Regions from separate parts of the Streptosporangium sp. NPDC005286 genome, predicted to be linked through region 3. Evidence: riboswitches for the same ligand, from Rfam matches in the RefSeq annotation. Region 3 holds a riboswitch; each other region holds the start of a gene.
The links. Region 3 has a riboswitch for cobalamin ahead of metE (5-methyltetrahydropteroyltriglutamate--homocysteine S-methyltransferase). Riboswitches for the same ligand answer to the same signal wherever they lie in the genome.

Region 1: linked by a shared signal. The riboswitch ahead of ABZU75_RS37800 (ABC transporter substrate-binding protein) and the one ahead of metE (5-methyltetrahydropteroyltriglutamate--homocysteine S-methyltransferase) in region 3 are both predicted to bind cobalamin.
Region 2: linked by a shared signal. The riboswitch ahead of cobN (cobaltochelatase subunit CobN) and the one ahead of metE (5-methyltetrahydropteroyltriglutamate--homocysteine S-methyltransferase) in region 3 are both predicted to bind cobalamin.

The regions. Positions count from the first base shown of each region.
Region 1 is NZ_JBEXGU010000167.1:7,627-17,138, reverse strand. Features, by position in the region: partial or broken gene ABZU75_RS37845 (IS3 family transposase) at 1-230, opposite strand, end outside; AL1L pseudoknot at 60-174, opposite strand; gene ABZU75_RS37840 (MarR family transcriptional regulator) at 426-884, opposite strand; gene ABZU75_RS37835 (ABC transporter ATP-binding protein) at 973-1,854, shown strand; gene ABZU75_RS37830 (ABC transporter permease) at 1,854-3,428, shown strand; gene ABZU75_RS37825 (hypothetical protein) at 3,484-3,825, shown strand; gene ABZU75_RS37820 (hypothetical protein) at 3,961-4,155, shown strand; gene ABZU75_RS37815 (hypothetical protein) at 4,139-4,324, shown strand; gene ABZU75_RS37810 (hypothetical protein) at 4,878-5,162, shown strand; gene ABZU75_RS37805 (hypothetical protein) at 5,156-5,347, shown strand; cobalamin riboswitch at 5,362-5,561, shown strand; gene ABZU75_RS37800 (ABC transporter substrate-binding protein) at 5,775-6,725, shown strand; gene ABZU75_RS37795 (iron ABC transporter permease) at 6,722-7,798, shown strand; gene ABZU75_RS37790 (ABC transporter ATP-binding protein) at 7,795-8,589, shown strand; gene ABZU75_RS37785 ((2Fe-2S)-binding protein) at 8,586-9,284, shown strand; gene ABZU75_RS37780 (hypothetical protein) at 9,273-9,479, opposite strand.
Region 2 is NZ_JBEXGU010000006.1:71,019-80,530, forward strand. Features, by position in the region: partial or broken gene cbiT (precorrin-6Y C5,15-methyltransferase (decarboxylating) subunit CbiT) at 1-534, shown strand, start outside; gene cobM (precorrin-4 C(11)-methyltransferase) at 531-1,280, shown strand; gene ABZU75_RS04225 (cobalt-precorrin-6A reductase) at 1,295-2,035, shown strand; gene ABZU75_RS04230 (precorrin-2 C(20)-methyltransferase) at 2,023-3,546, opposite strand; gene ABZU75_RS04235 (precorrin-8X methylmutase) at 3,644-4,270, opposite strand; gene ABZU75_RS04240 (precorrin-3B synthase) at 4,267-5,685, opposite strand; cobalamin riboswitch at 5,701-5,905, shown strand; gene cobN (cobaltochelatase subunit CobN) at 5,937-9,512, shown strand, end outside.
Region 3 is NZ_JBEXGU010000043.1:31,771-41,282, reverse strand. Features, by position in the region: gene ABZU75_RS18135 (serine hydrolase) at 1-910, shown strand, start outside; gene ABZU75_RS18130 (helix-turn-helix domain-containing protein) at 1,098-1,418, shown strand; gene ABZU75_RS18125 (O-acetyl-ADP-ribose deacetylase) at 1,501-2,013, shown strand; gene ABZU75_RS18120 (GNAT family N-acetyltransferase) at 2,112-3,122, opposite strand; cobalamin riboswitch at 3,182-3,401, shown strand; gene metE (5-methyltetrahydropteroyltriglutamate--homocysteine S-methyltransferase) at 3,502-5,757, shown strand; gene ABZU75_RS18110 (hypothetical protein) at 5,963-7,996, shown strand; gene ABZU75_RS18105 (DUF4345 domain-containing protein) at 8,001-8,453, opposite strand; gene ABZU75_RS18100 (NAD(P)H-binding protein) at 8,450-9,268, opposite strand; gene ABZU75_RS18095 (AraC family transcriptional regulator) at 9,409-9,512, shown strand, end outside.

The sequences.
Region 1 (9,512 bases), on a different contig from region 3:
CCGCTCATCGCGTACCGCTCGCGGGGACGGCGGCCGGCTGCGGGCCGCGTAATAGGTCGAGGCAGCGGTCTGCAGGACCCGGCAGATTGGCTCGACGCCGAACCGGGAACGGTGGGCATCGATGAAGGCGTTCATCTGGGAGGTCGAGGGTCGAGTTCCCTCGCGAAAAAAGCCGAGGCCGCCTTGAGGATCTCGTTGGCGCGGCGCAGTTCGCGGACCTCACGCTCCAGCACGGCCGTCCGTGCCACTGTGCTGGCCCAGGGCCGCCCGCTACGTCCGCGGTTGGCTGACCCCCTGCGCGCTGCTGCAACGCTGGTGGCGCAGCTGGTCAACCAGGCCCCGCCCGCTGAACTACAAGCCCTGGTCACAGCCGTCACCACAGGACGACCCCTCAACCTCTACGCCCTGCCTTAACAAACCACCGACTAGTGCGTCTCGCGCCACTTGTCATGCAGCAGGGGGATCTCCCGGTGCATGAACAGGTAGAAGTCGCGGAGCTCGGTCATGGTCTGCCCGGCGTGGGTCTGCGGTCCGCCGAGCGCCTCGATGCCCTCGTCGACCATGTCGGCGAGGGTCTTGTAGAGGCCGACCTTGGTCAGCGCGACCTCCCACCAACTGTCGTGGACCAGCCGGTAGACGTCGCGCCGGGATCCGGGCACCGGGTCTCGGGCGACCATTCCCAGCTGGACGAGGTAGCGGACCGCGCCGGAGATGGCGGCCGGGCTGACGTCGAGGCGTTCGGCCAGGTCGGGGGCGCTCAGCGTGTCCTCTTCCGCGACCGACAACGTCACCAGGACCCGGCCCGCCATCGGCGGGAAGCCCCAGTCGGCCAGCATCCGGCTGAGCCGCTCGACGAACTGACGCACCGCTTCCTCGTCCCTCATCCTGCTCCTCTCACCCCGCGTCAAGGATCCGTAGTTTAGTGTCTTCATGTCTTTCACGAACTTGTGAAGGCTATGTACATTCTAAAGTGTGAGCAACGTCATCTCCATGTCCGGCGTGACCAAACGGTTCGGCCGGACGACCGCACTGGACGGCCTCGACCTTGAGGTCAGGGCCGGTGAGGTGCATGGCTACCTGGGCCCGAACGGCGCAGGCAAGTCCACCACCATCCGCGTCCTTCTCGGGCTGCTGCGCGCCGACGCGGGCAGCTCTTCCATGCTCGGTGGCGACCCGTGGAAGGACGCCGTCGAGCTGCACCGCCGCCTGGCCTATGTGCCCGGCGACGTCACCCTCTGGCCGGGGCTGTCCGGCGGTGAGGTCATCGACCTGCTCGGCCGGCTGCGCGGCGGCCTGGACCCCCGGCGCAGGGCCGAGCTGATCGAGCGCTTCGAGCTGGACCCGCGCAAGAAAGGCCGCGCCTACTCCAAGGGCAACAGGCAGAAGGTCGCCCTGGTGGCCGCGCTGGCCTCCGACGTCGAGCTGTTCCTGCTGGATGAGCCGACCTCCGGGCTCGACCCGCTCATGGAGGCGGTCTTCACCCAGTGCGTCGGCGAACTACGCGCGCAGGGCCGTACGATCCTGCTGTCCAGCCACATCCTGGCCGAGGTCGAGAAGTTGTGCGACCGGGTGAGCATCATCCGCGACGGCCGCATAGTCGAGACCGGCACCCTCTCCGAGTTGCGCCACCTGACCAGGACCACCATCACCGCGGAGCTGGCCGGGTCGCCCAACGGCCTGCACGGCGTGCACGACCTTCGTATCGACGGCAACCGGGTGACCTTCCAGGTGACGACCGGCGAGCTCGACGCGGCGTTGCGCCAGCTGACCAGCCTGGGCGTGCGCACGCTGACCAGCCAGCCGCCGACGCTGGAAGAGCTGTTCATGCGCCACTACGCCCGGGTGGACAGCTGATGACGGGCACGCGAGCGCTGGTCCGGCTGATTCTGCGCCGCGACCGCGTGATCCTGCCGATCTGGGTGCTCCTGCTGGCGATCATGCCCGTCACCCAGATCTCCGCCATCGGCGGACTCTATTCCACCGACGCCGAGCTGCAGGCCTTCGCCGCCTCCATGCGTGCCACTCCGGCCTTCTTCGCCCTGTACGGCCCGCTGCTGGACTGGCACGTGGCGGCGCTGGGCGTGTGGCGCGCCGGATTCGTTCCGGTGATCCTCGGCCTGGCCAGCCTGCTCACGGTGATCCGGCACACCCGGGCAGAAGAGGAGAGCGGACGCCGCGAGCTGCTGGGCTCCACCGTGCTCGGCCGCCACGCCCCGCTGGCCGCCGCCCTCATCGTCGTCGCGTCGGCCAACGTGATCGCCGGCCTGATCGTGGCCGGCTCCCTCGCCGGGACGTATCCGGTAGCCGGCGCACTGGCGGCCGGGCTCGACTACGCCCTGGTCGGCATCGCCTTCGCCGCGATCGGCGCGGTGGCCGCCCAGCTCACCGAGAGCGCCTCCGGAGCTCGGGTGATCGGCATCGCCGCTTTCGGGCTGGCGTTTCTGCTGCGGATGGCCGGTGACACCACCGACGCCTCCTGGCTGTCGTGGTTGTCGCCCATCGCCTGGGGGCAAAAACTGCGCCCCTTCGCCGACGAGGAATGGTGGCCGCTGGCTCTGTTCGCCGCCTTCATCGCCGTGACCTGCTACGCCGCCTACGCGCTAGCTGCCCGGCGCGACGTCGCAGCCGGCCTGCTACCGCCCAGGCTGGGTCCCGCGCAGGCCGCGCCCGGCCTGGCTGGCCCGCTCGCGCTGGCCTGGCGCCTGCACCGCGGGCTGCTGCTGGCCTGGTGCGCGGGCTTCGCCGTCTTCGGCGCGGTGATCGGCAGCGCCGCCGACGCCGCCTCCTCCGCATTGCGGCAAAACGCCCAGATCATGGAGATGCTCAACCGGCTCGGCGGCGGAACCGACCCGGCCGACCTGTTCATCGCCGTGCTGATCGGCATCTTCGGCATCGCCGTGTCCGGCTACGCCATCCAGGCCGCGCTGCGGCTGCGTACCGAGGAGAGCCTCGCCCGCGCCGAGCCGCTGCTGGCCACCGCGGTCAGCCGCGTCGGCTGGGCGGCCGGCCACACGCTGTTCGCCGTGCTCGGCCCGGCGGTGGTCCTCGCCGTGACCGGCCTGGCCGTCGGTCTGTCGTACGGTGCGGCCTCAGGAGACATAGCCGCCCACCTGCCTGCCACGCTGGGCGCGGCTCTCGCTCAGCTCCCCGCGGTATGGACCTTCTCCGGTCTGGCCCTCGCCCTGTTCGGCCTGCTGCCCCGCCTGGTCGCCGCGGCATGGGCGGTCCTGGCGCTGTTCCTGCTCTTCGGCCAGGTGGGCGCGCTACTGGAGCTGCCCCAGGTGCTGCTGGACCTGTCACCCTTCAGCCACCTGCCCACACTACCGGGCGGCGATGTCTCGGCGACCCCGCTGGTGGCCATGACCGCGATCGCCGCGGCGCTGACCATCGCCGGCCTGTACGGCTTCCGCCGCCGCGACGTCGGCTAAGCGTGTTCTTTAACCTCGGGCCTCGAACGGTTTTCGGGGGGTGCGGGTGGCCTCGGTGACTGAGACACCGTCGTCGACCAGGCGGCGCAGCGTCGCCGGTTCGGCGGACCCCCGCAAGACCTTCACTGGCGCTGAACCCGCCGCGGTCGACGCTCAGCTGGGTGGGTTCTTCCACCTGGACGTCGCCGCCCGCCGCCGGGCGATGGCCGCCAACGGGGCTCGCAACCAGCTCGGGCGCTGCAGTTGGGCACGGTGCGTTTCCTGGGCACCTTCCTACTGGACCCCCAAGTTCCGCCACCAGCACCTGGCCGGCCTTGGGCACCACATACGGCTCGGCGAAACTGCTGCCCGCGTCACCGCCGAGGCTGCCCCCGCCACCCGCTGGCGTCCCCGCTGACCTCATTCACAGAGACCCGCTCCGGTGGAAGATGATCTCCATCAGCGCGGAGCTCAGTAAGAAATTTCTGACCGTCTTCCCTGGTCAGATAGTTTCGTCGGCGCCCGAGTAAAGGTCGATAGCGGAGGGCCAGAGGTGGACGACGTTCTCGCCGCTGACGAAGCCGGCAACCTTCTGACCGCGTTTCATCTGGTTACGGAGGAAGCTCGCTTCGATGACGGACCCCTGCCGCTGGCGCTGACGGCGGTGTGGAATGACGAGCGGCTGCTGCTGGTCTCACCGCCTGCGCCGGTGCTGGGAACTGCCCGGCGACATGATCGACCCGAGTGAGACACCACGCCAGGCGGCCTTGCAGACCGGCCTGGAGGTCGCTGACCTCGTGTTTGCCGGACACGCGCGTTTCGTGCTCGGCCCCGAGAGGCGCGTCGAGTACGCGGCCCTCACCACCGCGCACCCTGGCTTCACCCCCAACGAGGAGATCAGCGCGATCTGCTGGTAGGACGGCGTTCAGCCCCTCGTCGGCCGCGTCGAGCTGCTGGACGCCTATCTGGGAAAGCTGGCCAGGGGCAGGTAGCTCTGGATAGACCATCAGTGAAGCGCAGGACTGATGTCAGCGGAAACGCAGGTCTGTGACAGTGAAGTCGGGCAAGCGCAGAACAATGTCAGCAGGATTCAGCACCCTATGAGTGCGGAAACAGCCTTGGCCGTCGAGCCAGAACGCGCAACTCAGAAGCCCAAGAAGGGACAGCCGGTATCCGACTGCTGCCAATGAAACTCTCGTGGCAGTTGGCGCTTTGATCACCCGGAGCGCCTGGCGCCTCAATCGGCCGACGGTCTCCCAGCTCGCGATCAGTCGCCTTTGGCCGTCGAGTCGGCGCCCCGGTCCGGATGTGCCACGCCCGGATCTCAGCCGCTCACTCCGACCATGCACGCCGGGCCCGGCATCCGCTCCCCGCCCAGCCGGGGAGGCATCACGACCGCGTGCACGATGCCCGAAGAACGCATCCGCAGGTTGGACGTCGGCGTAGGCGGCCCTCGCCGCGGCGGCGATCGTGGCCAGCGCCTCGTACCGGCCCGACGCGCCCTCCACAGGCTCGCGGTGGTGCGGTCCATGGTCGCGGGTGGCGGCGATCGAGTGGCTGGATCCGCTGTGGCCCGCCGGTCACTGGGTCCCCGAGCAGATCCGGGCGGCGGGCGGTGAGCCGCTGCTGGCCGAAGCGGGCGAGCACACCACCGCCATCGGCTGGGAGAGGCTGCGAGCCTCCCAACCCGAGGTGGTCCCGCTGATGCCCTGCGGCTTTCCTCCCGAACGGGCGCGAGCGGAGTGGCTTTGCTGACCTGCCATCCGGGCTGGGCCGACCTGCCGGCGGTCCGCGCGGGCCAGGTGTGGGTGCTGGACGGACCGGCGTACTTCAACAGGCCCGGGCCGCGCGTGGTACGAGGGGTGGAGGTCCTCACCCAGGTGCTCCACGGTGTGCGCGCCGGTGCTCCCGTCGAATGTGGGGAGGCGCGCCGGGTCTGACGGGTGGTACGCACTTTGTCGTTGATGGGTGGTGTGCGAGCATGGTCGGCGTAGGCGAGCGCGGAACGAGGAAGCCGGTGTGAATCCGGCGCGGTCCCGCCACTGTGATCGGCGAGCGAATCCCGACGAAGCCACTGCCCGGATAACGGGTGGGAAGGCCGGGAGGAGCGTTGACCCGAGAGCCAGGAGACTCACGCGGTCGCCTCCTCAGAGAAATTGGGGCGGATCTCCCCAAGAGAGGAACGGTGATCGCCATGCCGCGCATCTGGCATGAGGGCCTTCGGGATGCCCGCGTCACGAGCTTCTTTTAAAGATCCGGCTCCTTGCCCCATCCCGCTCATCGGGCTCAGCCCGTGAGTGAAAGGACCTGTTCATGACGAGCCGACGCTCGCTTTTCTTCCTCCCACTTCTAATATCCGCCTTGCTGGTGGTCGGCTGCGGAACCACCGAGCAGACCGCCGGTCCCACGGGCGCCGCGAACCCGGCGGCGAGCTCGGCCGCCGCGGGGTTCCCCCTCACCGTGACCAACTGCGGCGTGACCACTACCTTCCAGAAGCCACCGCAGCGGGCGGTGACACTCAACCAGCACGTCACCGAGATCATGCTCGCTCTCGGACTGGAGAAGTCGATGGTCGGGACCGCCTACCTCGACGACGAGATCCAGCCCGACTACCAGGCCGCCTACAACGGAATCAAGGTGCTCGCCGAGGAGTACCCCTCTTACGAGGCGTTGCTGTCGGCCGAGCCCGACTTCGTCTACGGCGGATTCAACAGCGCCTTCGCCGAGAAGGAGGGGCGCGGCCGGGACGCCCTGGCCAAGGCCGGGATCGACTCCCACGTCAACATCGAAGCATGCCCGACCGGTCCGGTGACCATGACCCAAGTCGAGGACGAGATCCGGACGATCGGCAAGATCTTCGGCGTGCCCGACCGCGCTGAGCGGCAGATCGCCGCGATGCGCGGCGTGCTGGACGGCGTCAAGGCCAAGATCGACGGGGCCGACCCGATCAAGGTGTTCGTCTACGACAGCGGCGACAAGACCGCCTTCACCGCTGGCGGCGCCGGAATCGGCAACGAGATGATCAAACTGGCGGGTGGGACGAATCTGTTCGCCGACCTTCCCAAGTCCTTCGGAGACGTCTCCTTCGAGCAGGTCGCCGAGCGGGCGCCCGACGTGATCGTCATCTACGACTACGGCGACGATTCCGTGGAGGGCAAGAAGAAGTTCCTGCTCGCCAATCCGGCCCTCAAGGACGTGCCCGCGATCAGGGACCAGCGGTTCGCGGTGCTGCCGCTGTCGTCCACGGTGCTGGGCGTACGGATGCCCTCTGGCGTGGAGTCACTGGCCCGCCAGATCCACCCGGACCGCTTCGCGTGACCAAGATCGCCCCGTCCAGGCCGTCGGCACCCGTGGTCGTCGGCGGTCGCGGGCGCGTGCCGTACACGCTGGTCCTGGCGGTGCTCGCCGTTGCCGTGGTGGCGGCCGCCACGGCCGGGGTCGCGGTCGGTTCGGTGCGCCTGCCGTTCGGCGAGGTGTGGGCCATCGTGCTGCACCGGCTGTATGCGCCTCTGGTCGAGCCCACCTGGGCGCCGGTCCGGGAGACGATCGTGATGGACGTCCGCGTCCCTCGCATTCTGCTGTGCGGCGTGGTGGGCGCGGGGTTGTCGGTGTGCGGGATGGCCCTGCAGGCGCTGGTGCGCAACCCGCTGGCCGACCCGATGCTGCTCGGGGTGTCCTCGGGCGCGACGGTCGGCGCGGTCGTCGTCATGGTGTTCAACGTCTCGCTGCTGGGGGCGTTCTCGCTGCCGCTGGCCGCTTTCGCCGGTGCCTTCGCGGCGCTGGTGCTGGTCTACTTCCTGGCCCGCACCGGCGGGCGGATGACGACGGTGCGGCTGGTGCTGTCCGGGGTCGCCACGGCCGAGGTCCTCTCGGCGGTGGCCAGCTACCTCATCGTCACCTCCAACGACCCGCACAAGGCCGATTCGGCGCTGCGCTGGATGCTGGGCGGCCTGGCCGGCACCACCTGGGACCTCGTCTGGATCCCCGCGGCGGCAGTGCTGCTCGGCACCGGCGTGCTGCTGGGTCTTGGCCGCCCGCTCAACCTGCTGCTGGCCGGGGAGGAAGCCGCCGCCGCCCTGGGGCTGAACGTGCACCGCTTTCGCGGCGCGCTGTTCGCGCTGGTCGCCCTGATGATCGGCGCGATCGTCGCGGTCAGCGGTTCCATCGGGTTCGTGGGGCTGATGCTGCCGCACGTGGTGCGCCTGCTGGTCGGCGCCGACCATCGGCGCGCGCTGCCCGCTGTCGCCCTGCTAGGCGCGGCCTTCCTCATCGCCGCCGACCTCGCCGCCCGCAGTGTGATCGCCCCCGAGGAGATCCCGATCGGCATCCTGACCGCCCTGACCGGAGGGCCTTTCTTCCTGTGGCTCATGCGGCGGAGGGCGGCCCGGTGACCCCGGCGGACAGACCCGCGGCTCTGCGCCTAGAGGGCGTCGGCGTCGTCGTCAGCGGCAAGGTCCTGGTGCGGGAGGTGTCCTTGGACATCGCCCCGGGCGAGGTCGTCGCGCTTGTCGGCCCCAACGGCGCGGGCAAGTCCACCCTGCTGCGCACCCTCTACCGCGCACTGCGCCCCACGTCGGGACAGGTGACGTTGGACGGCGAAGACGTCTGGCGGATGACCGGCAGGCGGCTGGCCCGGCGGCTGGCCGCCGTCCTGCAGGAGGCGCCCGGCGAGTTCGAGCTGACCGTGTACGACGTGGTGGCGATGGGCCGAACCCCCTACAAGCGGGCGTTCCAGGGCGACGACGCCGACGACCGGGCCATCGTCACGGGCGCGCTGCAGGAGTTGGACGTCGCCGATCTCGCCCAGGCTCCGTTCGACCGGCTGTCCGGCGGCGAGAAGCAGCGCGTCCTCATCGCCCGCGCCCTGGCGCAACAAGCCGGGACGATGGTGCTGGACGAGCCGACCAACCATCTCGACCTGCGCCACCAACTGGACGCCCTGCGGCTGGTGCGGCGGCTCGGGGTGACCGCCGTCGTCGCGCTGCACGACCTCAACCTGGCCGCGGCGTTCTGTGACCGGATCTGCGTCATGGACACCGGCCGCCTGATCGCCGCGGGCCCGCCCGCCCAGGTGCTCACCACGGCACTGCTGGCCGAGGTCTACCGGGTCGAGGCCGAGGTCACCCTGCACCCCCGCAGCGGCGTCCCGCAGATCAGCGTGCTTGCGGGAGACCTGACATGACCCGCCTGCGGCCCGCCCGGCCCGAAGCCGTCGCCACCGCACTGGTCGACCTCGCCGACCTGAGCCCTTTCTTCACCCTCGCCGTCGGCGAGACCGACGGCGCCTGGCGGCCCGTCACAGACGCCTACGCGGATGGGCTCGCCCATTTGGTGGCCGACCGGGTGACCCGGTACGGCACGCCCGAGCACCGCATCGCCGCGTCCGTCGTCCAGCTCGGCCACGCCGCCCGGCTGTGGTCTGTCGTGCTTGGCTGCGTCGTCGCGCACGATATCGTCCCCGACCTCGGAGACCTCCACCAGCAGGTGAACGGACCCGCTCTCCGGCTGCCCGTAGCCCGCGGCTGGTACGCACCCGAGGGCGAGGACCTCGTCCAGGTCCTCCACCGCATGGTCATGGACGAGCATCTGGCCGCACTGGCCGCCGGGCTGCGCGTCAAGGTCGCCCCGGGACTGCTGCGCGGCAACGCGGGCTCCGCCCTGGCCGAGGCGGCGCGCACCCTCCTGCGAGCCCGCCCCGCCCTGCGCGGGCCCCTCACCCACCTCGCCGGCCGGCTGCTCGACAGCGCGGCGCTGCGCGGCACCGGCGAGTTCACCGGGCCCGATCTGACCTTCCGGCGACGCAGTTGCTGCCTGTACTACCGCGTCCCGGGCGGCGAGAAGTGCGGAGACTGTTCACTGGACCGGTCACGACGGTGAGAGGCGTCGCAGCAGATAGGTGTCCATGATCCAGCCTTTGCGTTCGCGAGCCTCGGCGCGCAGTTCGCCGATACGGTCGGCGACTTCGGGCACCGGCCCGGCCACCAGGATCTCGTCGGGGGTGCCGAGGTAGGCGCCCCAGTAAATGTGGAACTCCTCGCCCAGCTCGGCGAAGGCGCAGTGCGCGTCGAGCATGACGACGATGTCGTCGGCCGCGGCGGCGGGTGA
Region 2 (9,512 bases), on a different contig from region 3:
GAGCACGACGGGCAGCTGACCAAGCGCGAGGTGCGGGCGGTCACCATGTCCCGCCTCGCGCCCGTCCCCGGCGAGCTGCTGTGGGACGTCGGCGCGGGTGCGGGAAGCATCGCGATCGAGTGGATGCGCTGCCATCCCGCGTGCCGGGCCGTCGCGGTGGAGAGCCGCCGGGACCGGGCGGAGCGGGCCGCGCGCAACGCGGCCGCGCTGGGAGTGCCCGAGCTGGAGGTCGTCGTCGGCGCGGCCCCCGGCGCGCTCGCCGGGCTGGCCGTGCCCGACGCCGTCTTCGTCGGCGGCGGCGCGACGGTCCCCGGCGTGCTGAGCACCTGCTGGGCGGCGCTCAGGCCGGGCGGCAGGCTGGTGGTCAACGCGGTGACCCTGGAGTCCGAGGCGGTCGTGGCCGACTGGTACGGCAGGCACGGCGGAGACCTGGTGCGCCTCGCGGTCGGCCGCGCCGCCCCGGTCGGCGGCTTCACCGGCTGGCGGACGATGATGCCGGTGACCGTCTGGTCATCGGTCAAGGAGGAGTCTTGACGGCCAGGGTGTGTTTCGTCGGAGCGGGCCCCGGAGCCGCCGACCTCGTCACGGTGCGCGGCCTGCGGGTGATCGCCTCGTCCCCGGTGTGCCTGTACGCCGGGTCGCTGGTGCCGCGCGAACTGCTGGACGACTGCCCGCCCGGGGCACGGCTGGTGGACACCGCCGGGCTCACCCTCGATGAGATCGTCGCCGAGATGGCCGGCGCGCACGCGGCCGGGCTGGACGTCGCCCGGCTGCACTCGGGCGACCCCTCCGTCTTCAGCGCGATGGCCGAGCAGATGCGGCGGCTGGACGCGCTCGGCATCCCGTACGACGTGGTGCCGGGCGTCCCGGCCTTCGCCGCCGCGGCGGCCTCGCTGAAGCGGGAGCTCACCGTGCCGGGAGTCGGGCAGTCCATCATCCTCACCCGTACGTCCGCGCGTGCCACGCCGATGCCGGAGGGCGAGGACCTGGCCACGCTCGGCGCGAGCCGGGCGACCATGGTGCTGCACCTGGCCGTGCAGCGGATCGAGGCGGTCGTCACGGAACTGCTCCCCGCCTACGGCGCCGACTGCCCGGTCGCGGTGGTGGCCCGGGCGAGCAGGGACGACGAGGTGATCCTGCGGGGCACCCTGGCCGACATCGCCGAGCGGGTCAGGGCCGCCAGGGTGCTGCGGACGGCGGTGATCGTGGTCGGGCGGGTGCTGACGGCCTCGGCGTTCCCCGACAGCCACCTCTACTCGGCGGACAGGTGCCGGAATTGACCGGCGGGACCGAGATGAGACGCCTGCTGATCCTGGGAGGGACCGCGGAGGCCAGGGCGCTGGCCGCCCGGCTGGACGGGCGGGCGGATCTGCACGTGGTGTCCTCGCTGGCGGGACGGGTCGCCAACCCCAGGCTCCCGGTCGGCGAGGTGCGCGAGGGTGGATTCGGCGGCCCCGAGGGGCTCGCCGACTGGCTGCGGGAGCACGCGATCGACCTGGTCGTCGACGCCACCCACCCGTTCGCCCGGCGGATGACCGCATCGGCCGTCGCGGCCTCCGCCGGCACCGGGGTGCCGCTGCTGGTGCTGCGCCGTCCCGGCTGGCGCCAGGGTCCGGACGACGACTGGCGCTGGGTGCCCACGCTTGAGGCCGCCGCCCGCCTGCTGCCGGAGCTGGGCAGACGGGTCTTCCTCACCACCGGCCGCCGCAGCCTGGCCGCGTTCACCGGCCTTGACCTGTGGTTCCTGGCCAGGTCCGTCGATCCGCCCACCCCGCCGCTGCCCGGCCGGACGGTGGTCGTGCTCTCCCGGGGGCCGTACACCCTGCGCGGAGAGCTGGAGCTGATGCGCGAGCACCGCGTCGAGGTGCTGGTGACCAAGGACAGCGGCGGCGAGATGACCACCGCCAAGCTGGCCGCCGCGCGGGAGCTGGGGATTCCGGTGGTCATCGTACGGCGGCCGCCGATCCCCGGCGGTGTCCAGCTGGCGGACACCGCCGAGGCCGCCGCGGCCTGGGTGGAGGCTCAGGCCGGGTAGCGGCGCGGGGTGTAGACGACGGGCCGTCCGCCGCGTTCGGTGAGCCGGGTGGTGGACGAGCCCACGATCAGCAGGCAGCGCATGTCGATCTCGGCGGGGTCGAGGTCGGCCAGCTCCACGACGCGCACGCTCTCCGCCGGGCCGCCGACATCCCGCCCGATGACGACGGGCGTGTGCGGGGAGCGGTGTTCGAGCAGCAGGTCGCGCATGGCGGCCACCTGCCAGGTCCGGCTCCGCGAGGCCGGATTGTAGATCGCCAGTACCAGGTCGGCCCGCGCCGCGGCGGTGATCCGGTCCGCGACGACCTCCCACGGCTTGAGCAGGTCGGACAGCGACAGCACGCAGAAGTCGTGACCCAGCGGAGCCCCGGCGCGACTGGCCACCGCCTGAGCGGCGGTCAGGCCGGGCAGCACGCGTACCTCGACGTCGGCGAACCTCGGCTCGGACGCGACCTCGAGCACCGCGCTTGCCATGGCGAACACCCCCGGATCGCCCGAGGAGACCACGACCACCCGTGATCCGGCGGCGGCCAGCTCCAGCGCGTGCGCGGCGCGCTCGGCCTCGACCCGATTGTCCGTGGGGTGGCGGCGCTGGCGCGGGTTGGGCGGCACCCGGTCGAGGTAGGGGCCGTAGCCGATCAGTTCGTCGGCCCGGGCGAGGGCCTCCTGCACCTCGGGGGTCAGCCACGGCCGCCCGGCGGGGCCGAGCCCCACCACGACGACCTCGCCGCGCCGCCCGTCCCCGGCCTGTTCCTCGCGGTCGGCCACGGCCTTCGCGGAGAACGGCGTGAGCGGGCTGGGCAGCAGCGCGAGGGAGAAGTAGGGGACCGACTCGGGGTCGACGTCCGCCAGCGGCTCGATGCGCTGTTTACCGGTGGTGGCCCGCTCGACGTACCAGGCGTCGTCGAGGCGACCGGCCTCGGCGAAGGCGGCGCGGACCTTCTCGAAGGTCCTGCCGAGTTTCAGCACCGCGGCCGAGTCGGCGGCGGCCAGCCGCTCGGCCAGCACGTCCGCCGGGAGCGTGCCGGGCAGCACGGTCAGCGTCTCGTCCCGCTCGACCAGTGGGCGGCCGAGCACCGCGGCGGCCCCGCTGATCGAGGTCACCCCCGGCACCACCTCGGTCGGGTACCGGTGCGCGAGCCGCTTGTGCATGTGCATGTAGGAGCCGTAGAAAAGCGGGTCGCCCTCGCAGAGAACCACCACGTCGCGCCCGGCGTCCAGGTGCGCGGCCAGCCGCACGGCGCAGTCGGCGTAGAAGTCGTCGAGCGCGCCCTGGTATCCGCCGGGGTGGTCGGTGGTCTCGGTGGTCACCGGATAGATCAGCGCCTCCTCGACCTGGTCTCCCCGCAGGTAGGGCAGGGCCACCGACCTGGCGATGCTCCGCCCGTGCCGGGCGCTGTGGTAGGCGATCACGTCGGCCGCGCCGAGCAGCCTGGCCGCCTTCACCGTCACCAGCTCCGGGTCTCCCGGCCCCAGTCCGACCCCGTACAGGCACCCGAGATCCCCGCTCAACCCGCTCACTCCTCCTCACCCGCGATCACGTTGACGGCAGCCGCCGCCACCGCGAGTCCGACCCCGTACAGGCACCCGAGATCCCCGCTCAACCCGCTCACTCCTCCTCGCTCGCGATCGCGTTGACGGCGGCCGCCGCCATCGCGCTGCCGCCCCTGCGTCCGTGCACCACCAGGTGGTCGAGTCCGGCCGGGTGCTCGGCCAGGGCCAGCTTCGACTCCGCGGCCCCGATGAAGCCGACCGGCACGCCCAGCACTGCGGCCGGGCGTCCGGCACCCTCCTCGACCAGTTCGAGCAGGCGGAACAGCGCGGTCGGCGCGTTGCCGATCGCGACCACCGCGCCGTCGAGCCGGTCGCGCCACAGTTCCAGCGCCGCGGCGCTGCGGGTGGTGCCCAGCCGCAGCGCCAGCTCCGGGACCCGCGGGTCGCCGAGTGTGCAGACCACCTCGTTCGCCTTCGGAAGCCGTCGCCTGGTGACGCCGGAGGCGACCATCATGGCGTCGCACAGCACGGGCGCGCCGTCGCGCAGCGCCTCGCGCGCCGCCGTGACGACTCCCGGCGACCACGCGAGGTCGTCGACGAGGTCGATCATGCCGCAGGCGTGCACCATGCGGACCGCGACCTGGGCGACGCCCGGCGGCATGCCGCCGAGGTCCGTCTCCGCGCGGATGGTGGCGAAGGAGCGGCGGTAGATCTCCGCCCCGTCCCTGATGTAGTCGATCACTTTCCCTCTCTGGTCGCCGCCACCGCGGCGCTCGTCTGCTCGGCGTCGGCGAACGTACGGCTCACGCCGTCCGCCTCGACGCGGTATCCGTCTCCGGTCGCGACCACGTCCACGACCCGGCCACGCGGGCGTCCGCACCGCCGCTCGCAGCCCGACCAGTGCACGGGGAGCGCACGGGTGCGGCCCCGCGAGGGGTGGACGTCGTCAGGACCGTCCGCACCGGACTCGGAACCGGTGCCGCCGTTCGCGCGCACACCCGCATGGACGTCGGCGTGGACGTCGGCGAGGGCCTTGGCGCATCCGGGCCGGCCGGCGCAGGCGGTCAGGCCCAGCCACGGCGACGCCGGGTCGCCGACCAGGCCCGCGGCCGTGAGCGTCGCCCGCAGGCCGTCGGCCTCCGGCGGCGGCAGGTCGGGGACGACGATCGTCCGCCACGGCGTCACCCGGACCTCTCCCCCGCCGTGCTCGGCCGCCTGGGCGAGCGCCTCCAGCTGGGCCGCCGTGAGCCGTCCGAGCGCGGCGAGAACGGTGAGGGCCGACCATTCGTCACGCTGCGCGGCGACCCCGATTGTGCCGCTGTCCACCGTTCGCGCCCGTCGTACGGCGGGGGCGGACAGCCGGAGAGCCGGCTCCGTCCCGAGCCCGCGGACCGAGACCCGTACTGGGCCGTCGGTCAGCTCGGCGAGCCGCCACGCGCCCGACCCCTGCTCGGCGCGCTCGGCCAGGAACGCCTCGGCGACCGCGAGCATGCCGGTGACGGCGGAGGAGACGGGTGCGCGCAGCCCCAGGTCGGCACCGGCGAGCAGCAGCGCCACCTCGGAGACGTCCGCCGAGGCGTCCACCGGATCGACCGGCAGCAGCGTGACGTCCGCGCCGAGAGCCGCCATGTCGCCCGAGCCGTCGTCGAGCGCGAAGAGGAACCGGCCGGGCAGGTCGGCGAGCACGGGCCGGGCGCAGAGTTCCCCGTCCAGCTCGGACACGAGCGGACGGACGTCGAGCAGGCTCGCGGGTGCCCGCCCGGCCAGGGGTGAGGCCACGATGTTGCGTACCCGCTCATGCGTGGCCGACGGTAGCAGCCCGGCGGCGGCCAGCCGCACGGCGAAGTCGGATGCCGGGGAAAGCCGCCGGCCGTCGTCCGGAACGCGCGTGTCGTCGCGTGCCGGGTGCACGACGGGAAGGGGCTCGCCGTCCTGCGGCGGGAGGCCGCGTACCTGGAGGTTCGCCCGGGAGGTCAGCTCGATCACGCCGGATCCGAGCTCCCGGGCGGCGGCGGCGACCACGCGGAGCTGACGCGCCGTGAGCGCCCCGCCGGGAACCCGGATCCGCGCCAGGCCGCCGTCGGCCGCGGCGTGCACCTGGAGCGCTCCGGGACACGCGTCGGCCCGGGTTCTTCCGGGAGGGTCGGTTATTGACACGCAGTGGATGGTAGCTCCCATTTCTTTACGGATGTCCGCCTGGCATAGTGTGACCTAGGCGACGGCGCAGGGAGGAAGCCGGTGTGAAACCGGCGCGGTCCCGCCACTGTAACCGGGGAGCGAACCCCACCGAAGGCCACGGTCCGGCAACGGACGGGAAGGCCGGGGTGAGCGTTGATCCGGGAGCCAGGAGACTCCTGCCGTCGCGATGACGACGACCCGGGGCGAGGACCCCGAGGGAGGACTTCTGCATGCGTTCCGTGCCGCCCACCCCGCGATCGGCCGTGCCACCCGCGCCGCCTGCCGTCCTGCTGCTGTCGACCTCCGACACCGACCTGCTCAGCGCGCGGACGAGCGGTGCGAACTACCGGCTCGGCAACCCGGCGAGGCTGTCCGCCGAGGACCTGCCCGCGCTGACCGAGGGCACGGACCTCGTGGTCGTGCGACTGCTCGGCGGACGCAGGGCATGGCAGGACGGGCTGGACGCGCTGCTCGCCGACCGGCGGCCCGTCGTGATCCTCGGTGGCGAGCAGGCCCCCGACGCCGAGCTGATGGAGCTGTCCACGGTGCCCGGCGGGGTCTGCGCCGAGGCGCACGCCTACCTCGCGCACGGCGGTCCGGCGAACCTGGCCCAGCTGCACGCCTTCCTCTCCGACACGGTGCTGCTCACCGGGTACGGCTTCGCCCCGCCCGCGCCCACCCCGAGCTGGGGCCCCCTCGAACGTGTCGCGCGACGCACCGAGGGCCCCGTCATCGGCGTGCTCTACTACCGCGCGCACCACGTCGCGGGCAACACCGCCTTCGTCGAGACGCTCTGCCTGGCCATCGAGGAGGCGGGCGGCCAGGCCCTGCCCGTCTACTGCGGTTCCCTGCGCAGCGCCGAGCCCGACCTGTTCGACACGCTCCGGGCCGCGGACGCCCTGGTGGTCACCGTGCTCGCCGCCGGGGGCACCCGCCCGGCGACCGCCTCGGCGGGCGGGGACGACTCCGCGTGGGACGTCGGCGCGCTCGCCGAGCTGGACGTGCCGATCCTGCAGGGCCTCTGCCTGACCACGGGAAGGGACGCCTGGCGGGAGAACGACGACGGCCTGTCCCCGCTCGACGCGGCCTCCCAGGTGGCGATCCCCGAGTTCGACGGGCGGATCATCACCGTGCCGTTCTCCTTCAAGGAGGTCGACGACGAGGGCCTGACCGTGTACGTGGCCGATCCCGAGCGGGCCTCGCGGGTGGCCGGCATCGCGGTACGGCACGGCCTGCTCCGGCATGTCCGGGCACCGGAACGGCGGATCGCGGTGATGCTGTCGGCGTACCCGACCAAGCACTCCAGGATCGGCAACGCGGTCGGCCTGGACACCCCCGCCAGCGTGGTCAGGCTGCTCACGGCCATGACGGAGGCCGGGTACGACCTCGGAGACGGTTTCCCCGGCGTGGCGGAGCGGGACGGCGACGCGCTGATCCACGCGCTGATCGCGGCAGGCGGCCAGGACCGGAACTGGCTCACCGAGGAGCAACTGGCCGCGAACCCGGTGCGGATCCCGGCCGCGCGCTACCGGGCGTGGTTCGAGACGCTGCCCGAGGACCTGCGGCACGGCATCGAGGCGCACTGGGGGCCGCCGCCGGGCGAGTTGTTCGTCGACCGGAGCCGCGATCCCGACGGCGAGATCGTGCTGGCCGCGCTGCGCGCGGGCAACCTCGTGGTGATGGTCCAGCCGCCGCGCGGCTTCGGGGAGAACCCGGTCGCCATCTACCACGACCCCGACCTGCCGCCGAGCCACCACTATCTGGCCGCCTACCGGTGGCTGGCCGACGACTTCGGCGCGCACGCGATCGTGCACGTCGGCAAGCACGGCAACCTGGAGTGGCTGCCCGGCAAGTCGGCGGGGATGTCGGCCTCCTGCGGCCCCGACGCGGCGCTCGGCGACCTGCCGCTGGTCTACCCGTTCCTGGTGAACGACCCCGGTGAGGGCACGCAGGCCAAGCGGCGGGCGCACGCCGTACTGGTCGATCATCTGGTGCCGCCGATGGCCCGCGCGGAGACCTACGGCGACATCGCCCGGCTGGAGCAGCTGCTGGACGAGCACGCCTCGATCGCGGCCATGGACCCGGCCAAGCTGCCCGCCATCCGGGCGCAGATCTGGACGCTGATCCAGGCCGCCAGGCTCGACCACGACCTGGGCGTCGACGACCGGCCGCAGGACAGCGGGTTCGACGACTTCCTGCTGCACGTCGACGGATGGCTCTGCGAGGTCAAGGACGTCCAGATCCGCGACGGCCTGCACGTGCTCGGCAGCGCCCCCGAGGGGAAGGCCCGCGTCGACCTCGTGCTGGCCATGCTCCGCGCCCGCCAGATCTGGGCCGGTCAGGAGGCACTCCCCGGCCTGCGTGAGGCCCTCGGCCTGGCCGAAGACGGCGGCGCCGCGAGGGTGAGCGTGGACGAGGCCGAGTCGCTGGCCCGCGCCCTCGTCGAGGGCATGGAGGAGCACGGCTGGGACCCGTTCGCCGTCTCCCCCGTCACCGCGTCCGTCCTCGCCGACGGAAGTGACCGCGACTCCGGAGTCCTGGCCGCCGTGGAGAAGGTGCTCGGGTTCGCGGCCAGGGAGATCGTGCCCCGGCTCGCCAGGACCACGGACGAGATCGGCGCGGTGCTGCACGCGCTCGACGGCGGTTACGTCCCCGCCGGGCCGAGCGGGTCGCCGCTGCGCGGGCTGATCAACGTGCTGCCGACCGGGCGGAACTTCTACTCCGTCGATCCCCGGGCGGTGCCCAGCAGGCTGGCGTGGGAGACCGGGCAGGCCATGGCCGACTCCCTGCTGGAGCGGTACCGCTCCGACACCGGTGAGTGGCCGCGCTCCGTCGGGCTGTCGGTCTGGGGCACCAGTGCCATGCGCACGGCGGGCGACGACGTGGCGGAGGTGCTCGCGCTGCTCGGCGTGCGGCCGGTCTGGGACGAGGCGTCCCGGCGGGTCAGCGGCCTCGAACCGATCCCGCTCGCCGAACTCGGCCGGCCCAGAATCGACGTGACCGTCCGGATCAGCGGGTTCTTCAGGGACGCCTTCCCGCACGTCGTCACCATGCTGGACGACGCCGTACGGCTGGTCGCGGGCCTCGCGGAGGCCGCCGGGGAGAACTACGTGCGGGCACACGCCGACGCCGACCTGGCCGCGCACGGCGACGAGCGGCGGGCCACCCTGCGAATCTTCGGCTCCCGTCCGGGCGCCTACGGCGCGGGCCTGCTGCCGCTGATGGAGAGCGGGAACTGGCGCGACGACGCCGACCTGGCCGAGGTGTACGCGGTCTGGGGCGGCTTCGCCTACGGCCGCGACCTCGACGGAACACCGGCGCGGCAGGACATGGAGAGCGCCTACCGGCGGATCGCGGTGGCCGCGAAGAACGTCGACACCCGCGAGCACGACATCGCCGACTCCGACGACTACTTCCAGTACCACGGCGGGATGATCGCCACCGTGCGGGCGCTCACCGGCCGGGCGCCCGCCGCGTACGTGGGCGACAGCACCCGTCCGGACGCGGTGCGGACCAGGACCCTGCACGAGGAGACCGCGCGGATCTTCCGCGCCCGGGTGGTCAACCCCAACTGGCTGGCGGCGATGCGCAGGCACGGGTACAAGGGCGCGTTCGAGCTGGCCGCCACCGTGGACTACCTGTTCGGCTACGACGCCACGACGGGCGTGCTGGCCGACTGGATGTACGACAGGCTGGCCGCCACCTACGTCCTGGACCCGGAGAACCGGGCGTTCATGGCCGCGTCGAACCCATGGGCGCTGCACGGCATCGCCGAACGGCTCCTTGAGGCGGCCGACAGGAAGATG
Region 3 (9,512 bases):
CGGCGCCGGCGCCGACCCCGCCGCCCCCGCCGAACTCAAGGACGTTGAGGCCGTACTCGCCTACATCCAGGCCCACCCCGACGACGTCGCGCTGGTGACCCGGGGCATCAGCCACAACGCCGATCGCCTCACCCCTGTGGCGTCGACCACCAAGATCATCCATCTCGCCGCCTACGCCGACGCCGTCCGCAAGGGAAGGGTCAAGCCGGGCGAACGCGTCTCCATGGCCCTGTGGAACGCCTACCACCTGCCCGGCACCGACGGTGGTGCCCACGAAGCGGCGCTCGAACGGCTCAAGCCCGGTGCGAGCGTCACGCTCGACCAGGTCGTCTCCGCCATGATCGAGGAGAGTGACAACGCCGCCGCCGACCTGCTGCGCGACCGCCTCGGCCCCGGCGCGCTGCGCAAGATCGCGCAGACCGGCGTCGGTACCATCAACGGCGAGATACTACGCGCCTTCGGCGGCTGCACGCTGCCCGCCGACGTCTGTCTGAAGAACTACGTCAAGGCCGGTACGCAGGTGCGGCCCACACTCCCCGGCTTCGCCCAGCAGGCTGCCTGGGCCGAAACCGTGACCCGCGTCGAACCTGGCGTGCTGCGCGAAGTGCTCGCCGGACTCAGGAAGGACAAGACGGCGAGCAAGCACCTGGAGTGGCCGATGCGCCAGCCCGGCGCCGACCCCCGCACGCTCCTCATCGGCACCAAGGGGGGCGCGCTGCCCGGCGTCATCAGCGAGGCCATGTACATCGTCCGGCCAGGTGAGAAGCCGCGCGAGACCGTCCTCGCACTGCGGCGACTGCCTGAGGCGACCTGGTTCTCCGGGATGCGCAGCTATGCTCATCAGCAGTTCATCGTGCGGATGGCGACCGATCCCGTCTTCTTCGCGAAAGTCCGCGCAGCATTGAAGTGAGGCAACCCTGACCAGTGTCGACGACCGGCTCCAGGACCTCGAGGCGCGGGTCGCCGCCCTCGAGGCCGCGCTCACCGTTCCCAAGCCACCGGCGGACGGCGACGACACCGGCCTGATCACCTACGGCGGCCAGGCCAGGCTCGGCGGCTACCAGTGGCTGTGGGAAGTGGCCCGCAGCCCCGGCTGGTTGCTTCAGCAGCCGACCGGGCCGTTGGCCGCGGTGCTGGCCGCCGCCGGGCATCCGGCGCGCTTCGAGATCCTGCAGCTGCTGGTCGTCGGGCCCAAGCCGGTCGCCGACCTGCAGGCCGAGCTGGCCCTCGCCTCCCCCGGCCAGCTGTACCACCACCTCAAGACGCTGGCCTCGGCCGGGCTGGTCGAGCAGCCCGAGCGGGGGGTCTACCGGGTACCGTCACATGCGATCTTCCCCGTGCTGGCCCTGGCCGCCGCCGCGATCGACGTGGCCGAGCGCTCCGGCGCTCCGGTGAAACCTCACGATCTTCCTGGCTGAGGTTCAGCGGGTGCGCGAGGACCCGCGTCAAGCCGGTGGAATCGGCGCCGGGAATCGAGGTTCCGCTGGCAGACTCGACCTCATGCAGGTAACGCTGGTCCAGGGGGACATCACCGCGCAGCAGGTCGACGCCGTCGTCAACGCCGCCAACTCCTCGCTGCTGGGAGGCGGCGGGGTCGACGGGGCCATCCACCGGCGTGGCGGCCCCGCGATCCTGGCCGCCTGCCGCGAGCTGCGCGCCTCGCACTACGGCAAGGGGCTGCCGACCGGCCAGGCCGTGGCCACCGTCGCGGGCGACCTGCCGGCCCGCTGGGTCATCCACACCGTCGGCCCCGTCTTCTCCGCCACCGAGGACCGCTCGCACCTGCTGGCCTCCTGCTACCGGGAGTCGCTCCGGGTCGCCGACGAGCTGGGTGCGACCAGCGTCGCGTTCCCCGCGATATCCACCGGGATCTACCGCTGGCCCATCGACGACGCCGCCCGCATCGCGCTCGGCACCGTACGCAGCGCACCGACACAGGTCACGGATCTGCGGTTCGTACTGTTCACCCCGGACGCCTACGCCGTCTTCGAAAGGGCACTCGACGCCGGGTGAGGGGTGGCGAACCACTGACACAAAGGCTGCCGTGCCTGCCTCTCCAACACACCGGTCGCCTGAGCTCGCCGGCGAAGCCTCCCAGCCCTAACGAACCCTCAGGTGCCGTGAGGGCCCCGGGGCCGGGCGTCGAGCACGCGGGCCATGAGCCGTTCGTGGACGCCGGGGTCGTTGGTGTGCGGCTCGGACTCGCCGGTGGCCTCGAAGCCCAGGCGCCGGTACAGCCGGGCCGCCCCGTCGTTGCCGTCCACGACCCACAGCTCGACCCTCCGATGCCCGTGCTCGGCGGCCCACGCGACGACTTCCTCGACGAGCAGGGCACCGACCCCGGCGCCCCGCGCGGCCGGATCGACCCACATGCCGTACACCTCGACCGCCCCACCCCGGTCTTCGGGCACCCAGCCTCCGGCGACCCCGGCCACCCGGCCCTCAACGACCGCGACCGCCTTCACCCCGCGCTCCGGCAGCATCCCGGCACGCCACCGTGCCTCGTCGTACGCCTGTTCCCGCCCGAGTGAGGAGGAGAAGGCCTCCGGTGCGTCCGCCAGTGCCGCGAGCCGGACATCACGGAACGTCTTCCAGTCCTCGGTCGTCAGACGGCGGACCTCGGCCGGGCCCATCTGGAATGCATCTCGGTGCCCGGTCAGGGCCAGCTCGCCGACGACCTGATCGCCGCTCTTCTCGCCGGTCGGGCGAAAGCCGAGCCGGAGGTAGAAGCGCTCGGGCCCGTGCTCTCCCGGAGCCCAGGTAACCGTCGCGCGGGTCTGTCCACGTCTGCGGACCTCCGCGCACACGGACTCCACCGCGAAGCGGCCATATCCCCGCCCCTGCTGATCGGCGGCGATGTTCAGCCGCCAGATTCCACAGCGGGGCGTGTCATCCGGGTCGTCCGGGTTGAAACGGACCATGAAGAAGCCCATGACGAAGCCCACCAGCTGCTCGCCGTCGAAGATCAGTCGAGGCCAGGCGATCTCAGGCTGCGCGTACGCCTCGGCAAGTGACCACGCGACCGGGTCCACGAACTCCTCCTGGTCGGGTCGCACCTGCAGCCGGCACGCGGCCTCGACGTTGTCCGCGGTGACCTTCTCCAGGCGAAGCGACGAAGACATGCTGACAACCTACAGATCGTCTCCGAGAACTCAACGGGATAAATGCCGCCCGCCCGGTTAGACTCCTGGGCGCGGATGGTTCATCCAGGTCCCCGGGATCTGGATGTCGTAAGAGGGAACCCGGTGGGAATCCGGGACTGCCCCGCAGCGGTGAGTGGGAACGACCGCCGTCACCACGCACTGGGCCTTTGGGCCTGGGAAGCGACGGCCAGTAGGACATGCCTGTCCCAGGTGTGGCGCCCGCGAGTCCGAAGACCTGCCTCCGCCCGTGCGCCGTTCGGCGCGCGGTGGTCCGCGGCCTCGTGGGAGGGCCAGGGACGCGCGCCGCGCGCTCCTTCCCTCCTGCCCGGCCGCCCGTGGCTCAGCGAGGGAAGCTGCCATGCAAACGACGATCCTCGGATACCCCCGTATCGGGACACACCGGGAACTGAAGTTCGCCACCGAGGACTACTGGGCCGGGCGCTCCGACGCCACCGCCCTGGCGAAGACGGCCGAGGTCCTGCGCCAGGAGGTCTGGACGGGCCTGCGCGACGCGGGCCTCGACACGATCCCGTCGAACACGTTCTCCCTCTACGACCAGGTACTCGACACCAGCGTCATGGTCGACGCGGTGCCCGGCCGTTACCGGCACCTGACCGGCCTGGACCGGTACTTCGCCATGGCCCGCGGCGTCCAGGACGTCCCGGCGCTGGAGATGACCAAGTGGTTCGACACCAACTATCACTACATCGTGCCCGAGGTGGGGCCGGACACCCGGTTCCGGCTGGCCGACGGGGCACGGTCCAAGCCGCTGGCCGAATACGCGGAGGCCAGGGCCCTGGGGGTGGAGACCCGCCCGGTGCTGGTCGGTCCCCTCACCTATCTGCTGCTCGCCAAGGCCTCGCCCGGCGCGCCCGCCGAATTCCGGCCTCTCGACCTGCTCGACGAGCTCGTCGAGGTCTACGCCGACCTGCTGGAACGGCTCGCCGGGGCGGGCGCGCGGTGGGTACAGCTCGACGAGCCCGCCCTGGCCTCCGACCGGAACGCCGAGGAGATCGCCGCGCTCGCCCGCGTCTACGAACGCCTCGGCGAGCTGCCCAACAGGCCCCGGATCCTGGTGGCGACCTACTTCGGTACGGTCGACGCGGACGCGCTGCGCATGCTGGCCGCAACCCGTGTCGAGGCGGTCGGTCTGGACTTCGTCGCCGGGCCGGGAAATCTCGGCGTGCTCGCCTCCGTCGGCGGACTACCCCGCAAGACCGTCGTCGCCGGGGTGGTGGACGGCCGCAACGTGTGGCGTACCGACGTTCAGCGGGCGAAGGCGACCTGCGCGGTCCTGCTCGGCCTGGCCGACCAGGTCGAGGTGAGCACCTCCTGCTCGCTGCTGCACGTCCCGCTCGACCTGGACGCCGAGACCGCGCTGGCCCCGGCCGTCCGGGGTCGTCTGGCCTTCGCCCGGCAGAAGGTCGCCGAAGTCGTCGCCCTCGGCCGGGCCTCGCGTTCCGACGCCCCCGGCCCGCTCCCCGCCGCCGAGACCGAGGCCGAGGCCGCCACGGTCGACCACCGGGTCCGGGCCCGTCTCGACATGCTCGGCGACGGCGTCCGCCGTGGCGACCGGGCCGCGAGGTTCGCCGCCCAACGGGCCGCGCTACGCCTGCCGGATCTGGCGACCACGACCATCGGCTCGTTCCCGCAGACCCCCGAGATCCGCAAGGCCCGCGCCGCCCACAAGGCCGGGCAGCTCACCCACGCGGCCTACCAGCAGGCCATGAGGGAGGAGGTCGAACGGGTGATCGCCCTGCAGGAGGAACTCGGCCTGGACGTCCTCGTCCACGGCGAGCCCGAACGCAACGACATGGTGCAGTACTTCGCCGAACGGCTCGACGGATACGCCGCCACCGATCACGGCTGGGTCCAGTCCTACGGGTCGCGCTGCGTCCGTCCGCCGATCCTGCACAGCGATGTCTTCCGGCCGGAGCCGATGACGATCGGCTGGGCCACCTACGCGCAGTCCCTCACCGACAAGCCCGTCAAGGGCATGCTCACCGGCCCGGTCACCATGCTCGCCTGGTCGTTCGTCCGCGACGACCAGCCCCTGGCCGACACCGCCCGCCAGGTCGCCCTCGCCCTCCGCGACGAGATCCACGATCTGGAGGCCGCAGGAATCCGCATCATCCAGGTCGACGAGCCCGCCCTGCGCGAGCTCCTGCCGCTCCGCGGGGACGAGCACGCCGCCTATCTGGCCTGGGCCGTCGGCGCGTTCCGGCTGGCCACCTGCGGAGTCGCCGACTCCACCCAGATCCACACCCACATGTGCTACTCCGAGTTCGGGGAGATCATCGGTGCGATCGGCGACCTCGACGCCGACGTCACCAGCGTCGAGGCCGCCCGCTCCGACATGGAACTCGTCGCCGACCTGCGCGATGCCGGCTACCAGAGCGGCATCGGCCCAGGCGTCTACGACATCCACTCGCCCCGCGTCCCGTCCTCCGAGGAGATCGAGCAGAACCTGCGGCGCGCCCTTCAGGCCGTCGACCCGGCCCGCCTGTGGGTCAACCCCGACTGCGGCCTGAAGACCCGCGGCTACCCCGAGACCAGGGCCTCCCTGCGCAACATGGTCACCGCCGCCAGGGCTCTCCGCGTGCCGCAGAACTGATACCGGGTCGCTCGCCCCGTCGCCGGTGCCCGGCGGTGGGGCGAGTCTCCGGGATCGGAAACCGGCCGGCAGCGCGGCCTTCAGCTCCGGCGCCATCGTCCTGGACCACCGCCCGGCCGCCTGACAACCGCTGAAGCCGCCACGAGACAACCTCCTCTGGACGCAAACGATCAAAAGATGGCAGTGTTTGGGCAAAGGGGGCGATGTGCGGGTTGAGGACTTGTCCGATGCTGAGCGCCGGGTGTGGGAGGCGTTTCCAGTTGGGGAGGAGGTCGACTTCACCACCGGGAAGCCGGAGGAGGACGACCCGGCGGCAGGGGCGGCCTGGGACGAGGGGCGGACGGTCCGGGCCAGGGTGATCGCCGCCCTGCTGATGAGCGAGGAGCCGCCCCGGTCGCACCGGATCCCGGCGCTCCGGATCAAGGGTGCCCGGATCACCGAGTGGGTGAACCTGGCCTACTCCACCCTCCGCCACTCCGCCCGGTTCCTGTCCTGCTTCTTCGCGGAGAAACCCAGCCTGCACTGGGCGCGCTGCCCGCAGCTGAGCTTCAACGGCTCCCACCTGCCGGGCCTGTACGCCTCCAACGCGCAGGTCGACGGGCATCTGCTGCTGGAGGGATGCGTGTTCACCGGCCCGGTGGAACTGCGCGGAGCCCAGCTCGCCGGAAGCCTCACGCTGAGCCACGCGCGGAGCCTGGACATCGACTGCGACCGGCTCCAGGCGGGGCGGGGCATCGCCGCGATCGGGCTCGGCACCACGGACCAGGTCAGCTTCTCCAACGTCAAGGTGAGCGGCACCGTGACTCTGGATCATGCCCGTCTGGCGGCCTCCGGCCGGAGCGCGCTGAACATGGACGGGCTGATCGCCGACGGGAGCGTCTTCTGCCGGTGGATGACGGTCACCGGGATGGTCAGCCTGCGCAACGCCCGGGTGACCGGGCCGTTCGGCTTCACCGGGACCACGATCGACCATCCCGGTCAGATGGTCTTCCGGGGTTCCAGGATCACCGCCGAGGGCGGGCTGTACCTGGGCGCCGGGTTCACCGCGACGGGCACCGTACGACTGGCCAACTCGCGGATCGACCGGGAGCTCAGCCTGAGCGGCGCCCACCTGACCTGTCCCGGCGGTGACGCACTCCAGGCCGCGGAGCTGCAGGTCGAGGGGAGCTTCGACGCGGACGGGCTCAGCGCCGAGGGGCGGGTGGATCTCTCCCAGGCGCGCGTCTCGGGGTCGCTGAACCTGACCGGCACGAGCCTGTCCGCGCCCGGCGGGGTCGTGCTCGATGCCGACGGGGTGAGTGTCGGCGGCGGGCTGTCGTGCACCAAGGGGTTCCGGGCCGAAGGCGCGGTCCGTCTCGCCGACGCGCGCATCGGGACGTTCGCCGACTTCAACGGTGCCCGGCTGAGCAACCCCGACGGCCAGGCGCTCGACCTCGCCGGGGCGAGCGTCGGCGCCGGCCTGGAGTGCGGGCGCGGCTTCGTCGCCGAAGGGGAGCTCACCTTGATCGGGGCCCGAATCGGCCGGCATCTGTATCTCAACGACGCGACCCTGTCCGCACCGGGCGGCCGGGCCCTGGCAGCCTGGCAGTTGCAGGCCCGCGAGCTGTATCTGCGCCCCAAGCGGGCGCCCGAGGGCACCGTCGACCTGCGGCACGCCCAGATCGGGGTCATCCGCGACGACCCCGCCACCTGGTCACCGCGCCGCCAGGACGGTCTCACCTACGAGGCCCTGGACCCGACGCTGCCCGCCGCCCGGCGCCTGGCCTGGCTGCGGGACGACCCCGACGGATACGTGCCGCAGCCGTACGAGCAGCTCGCCGCCGTCTACCGGCGACTGGGTCAGGACGTCGACGCCCGTACCGTGCTGCTGGTCAAGCAGCGGCGGCAGCGCGCCGCGCTCCCGCGGTACGCGCGGGTCTGGGGATGGCTGCAGGACGTCACGGTCGGGTACGGCTACCGTCCGGTCCGTGCCGCCCTGTGGTTTCTGGCCCTGCTCGTCACCGGTGCCGTCGTGTTCGCCGTGCACAACCCGCCCCGCGCCGAACCCGGCAAGGGTCCCGCTTTCAACGCGCTGTTCTACGCGCTGGATCTACTGCTCCCGGTGATCGACTTCGGGCAGGAGAAGGCGTACCAGCCCGTCGGCGCCGGCCAGTGGGTCGCCTACGGGCTGGTGATCGCGGGCTGGGTGCTGGTCACCACCATCGCCACCGGCATCACCCGCACCCTGTCCCGCCACTGACCGCTCAGGCCGAGGTCTCTCGCCCGCCACGGTGGCGATACCGCACGAGGACGAAGACGCAGGCCAGCCCGATGACCATCTCCAGTGCGGCCGCGAGCACCAGCCCGCTCGCCGGTATCCCGTCCAGCGCGATGCTCAGCAGGCGGGACAGACCGTAAGCGAGGTAGGTCGCGGCACCGACGACCGTGGCGGTGAAGGCCAGCCGTGCGACGAACGCGCCGAGCATGATCAGCACACCGGCCGCCAGCAGTGCGCCGCCCGCGGCCCGGGTCTCGCTGAGCAGGCCGGCGTCGCTCCCGAGTTCGATGCCGTTGGTGCCGTGGAAGGCCGCGGGCGCGAACAGTGTCGCCGCGCCGATCCCGATCGCCACCACACCGGACACGAGCAGGACGAGTCTCAGCGGTCTCGCGTTCCGCATCTTCACCGCTCCCTCCGGCAGGTACGGCGGGCTCGTCATCTCCACACCCCGGAGGCGGCGGCCGTACGGCAGAAGTCGGTGAAGTCGCGGGGCTCGCGGCCGAGTGCCTCGCGCACGCCGTGGGCCGGCGAGGCGTTGCGTCCGTCGAACACCTCTTTGCACAGGTCCGTGAGCAGGTCGGCATAGCCGAGCCCGACGCTCTGCTCCAGGGCGGCGTGAAACACCTCCGGGGAGACGGCGACGTACTCGACCTGCCGGTCCGCGGCCTTCGCGATCTCGGCCGCGGCCTCGTGGAAGGTCAGCAGGCGCGGCCCGGTGAGCTCGTAGAGCCGGCCGGAGTGACGGTCGTCGGTGAGGGCGGCGACCGCGACGTCGGCGATGTCGTCGACGTCGACGAACGGTTCCGCGACCTCGCCGGCCGGCAGCGCGATCACACCGCCGAGCACCGAATCCCGCAGGTGGCCCTCGCTGAAGTTCTGCGAGAACCAGCTCGTCCGGATGAGCGTGTGGCTCAGGCCGGACTCGCTGACGATCCGCTCGCAGCGCTGCGCGTTGAGCTCGCCCCGGCCGGAGAGCAGCACCAGCCGCTGGACGCCCGCGTCGGCCGCGCACGCGGTCAACTCCTCGATCGCGGCCGGGGCGCCGGGCGCCGCGAGGTCGGGGAAGTAGGAGATGTAGACGGATTCGGCGCCGCGCAGCGCCTGGGGCCAGGTGTCGGGCCGTTCCCAGTCGAAGGGCGGGTCGAGGTGGCGCGAGCCGCCCCTGACCGGGTGGCCGCGCTCGGCGAGCCGTTGCACGATTCGCCGGCCGGTCTTGCCGGTCGAGCCGATGACGAGGGTATGGGGTCGCCGCATGCTCCGGATGCTCCTTTGGTTGCTGGTGAGTCCAGTCTTGTGCGGCACTTCTGGACTAACAATAGAAAAAAGTCCGTCCTTCTTTGCTGTTCGTCCAGCCTTGTGGACGGTTGGTCGAGAGCGGTGACACCATGACGGCTATGCCGAGTGCCCCTCGCCCGTTCCCGGCTCCCGCCGACCCGCTGGGTGAGACCCTGCACCTGCTCCGGCTGACCGGCACCCTCTACTGCCGTGCCGAACTCAC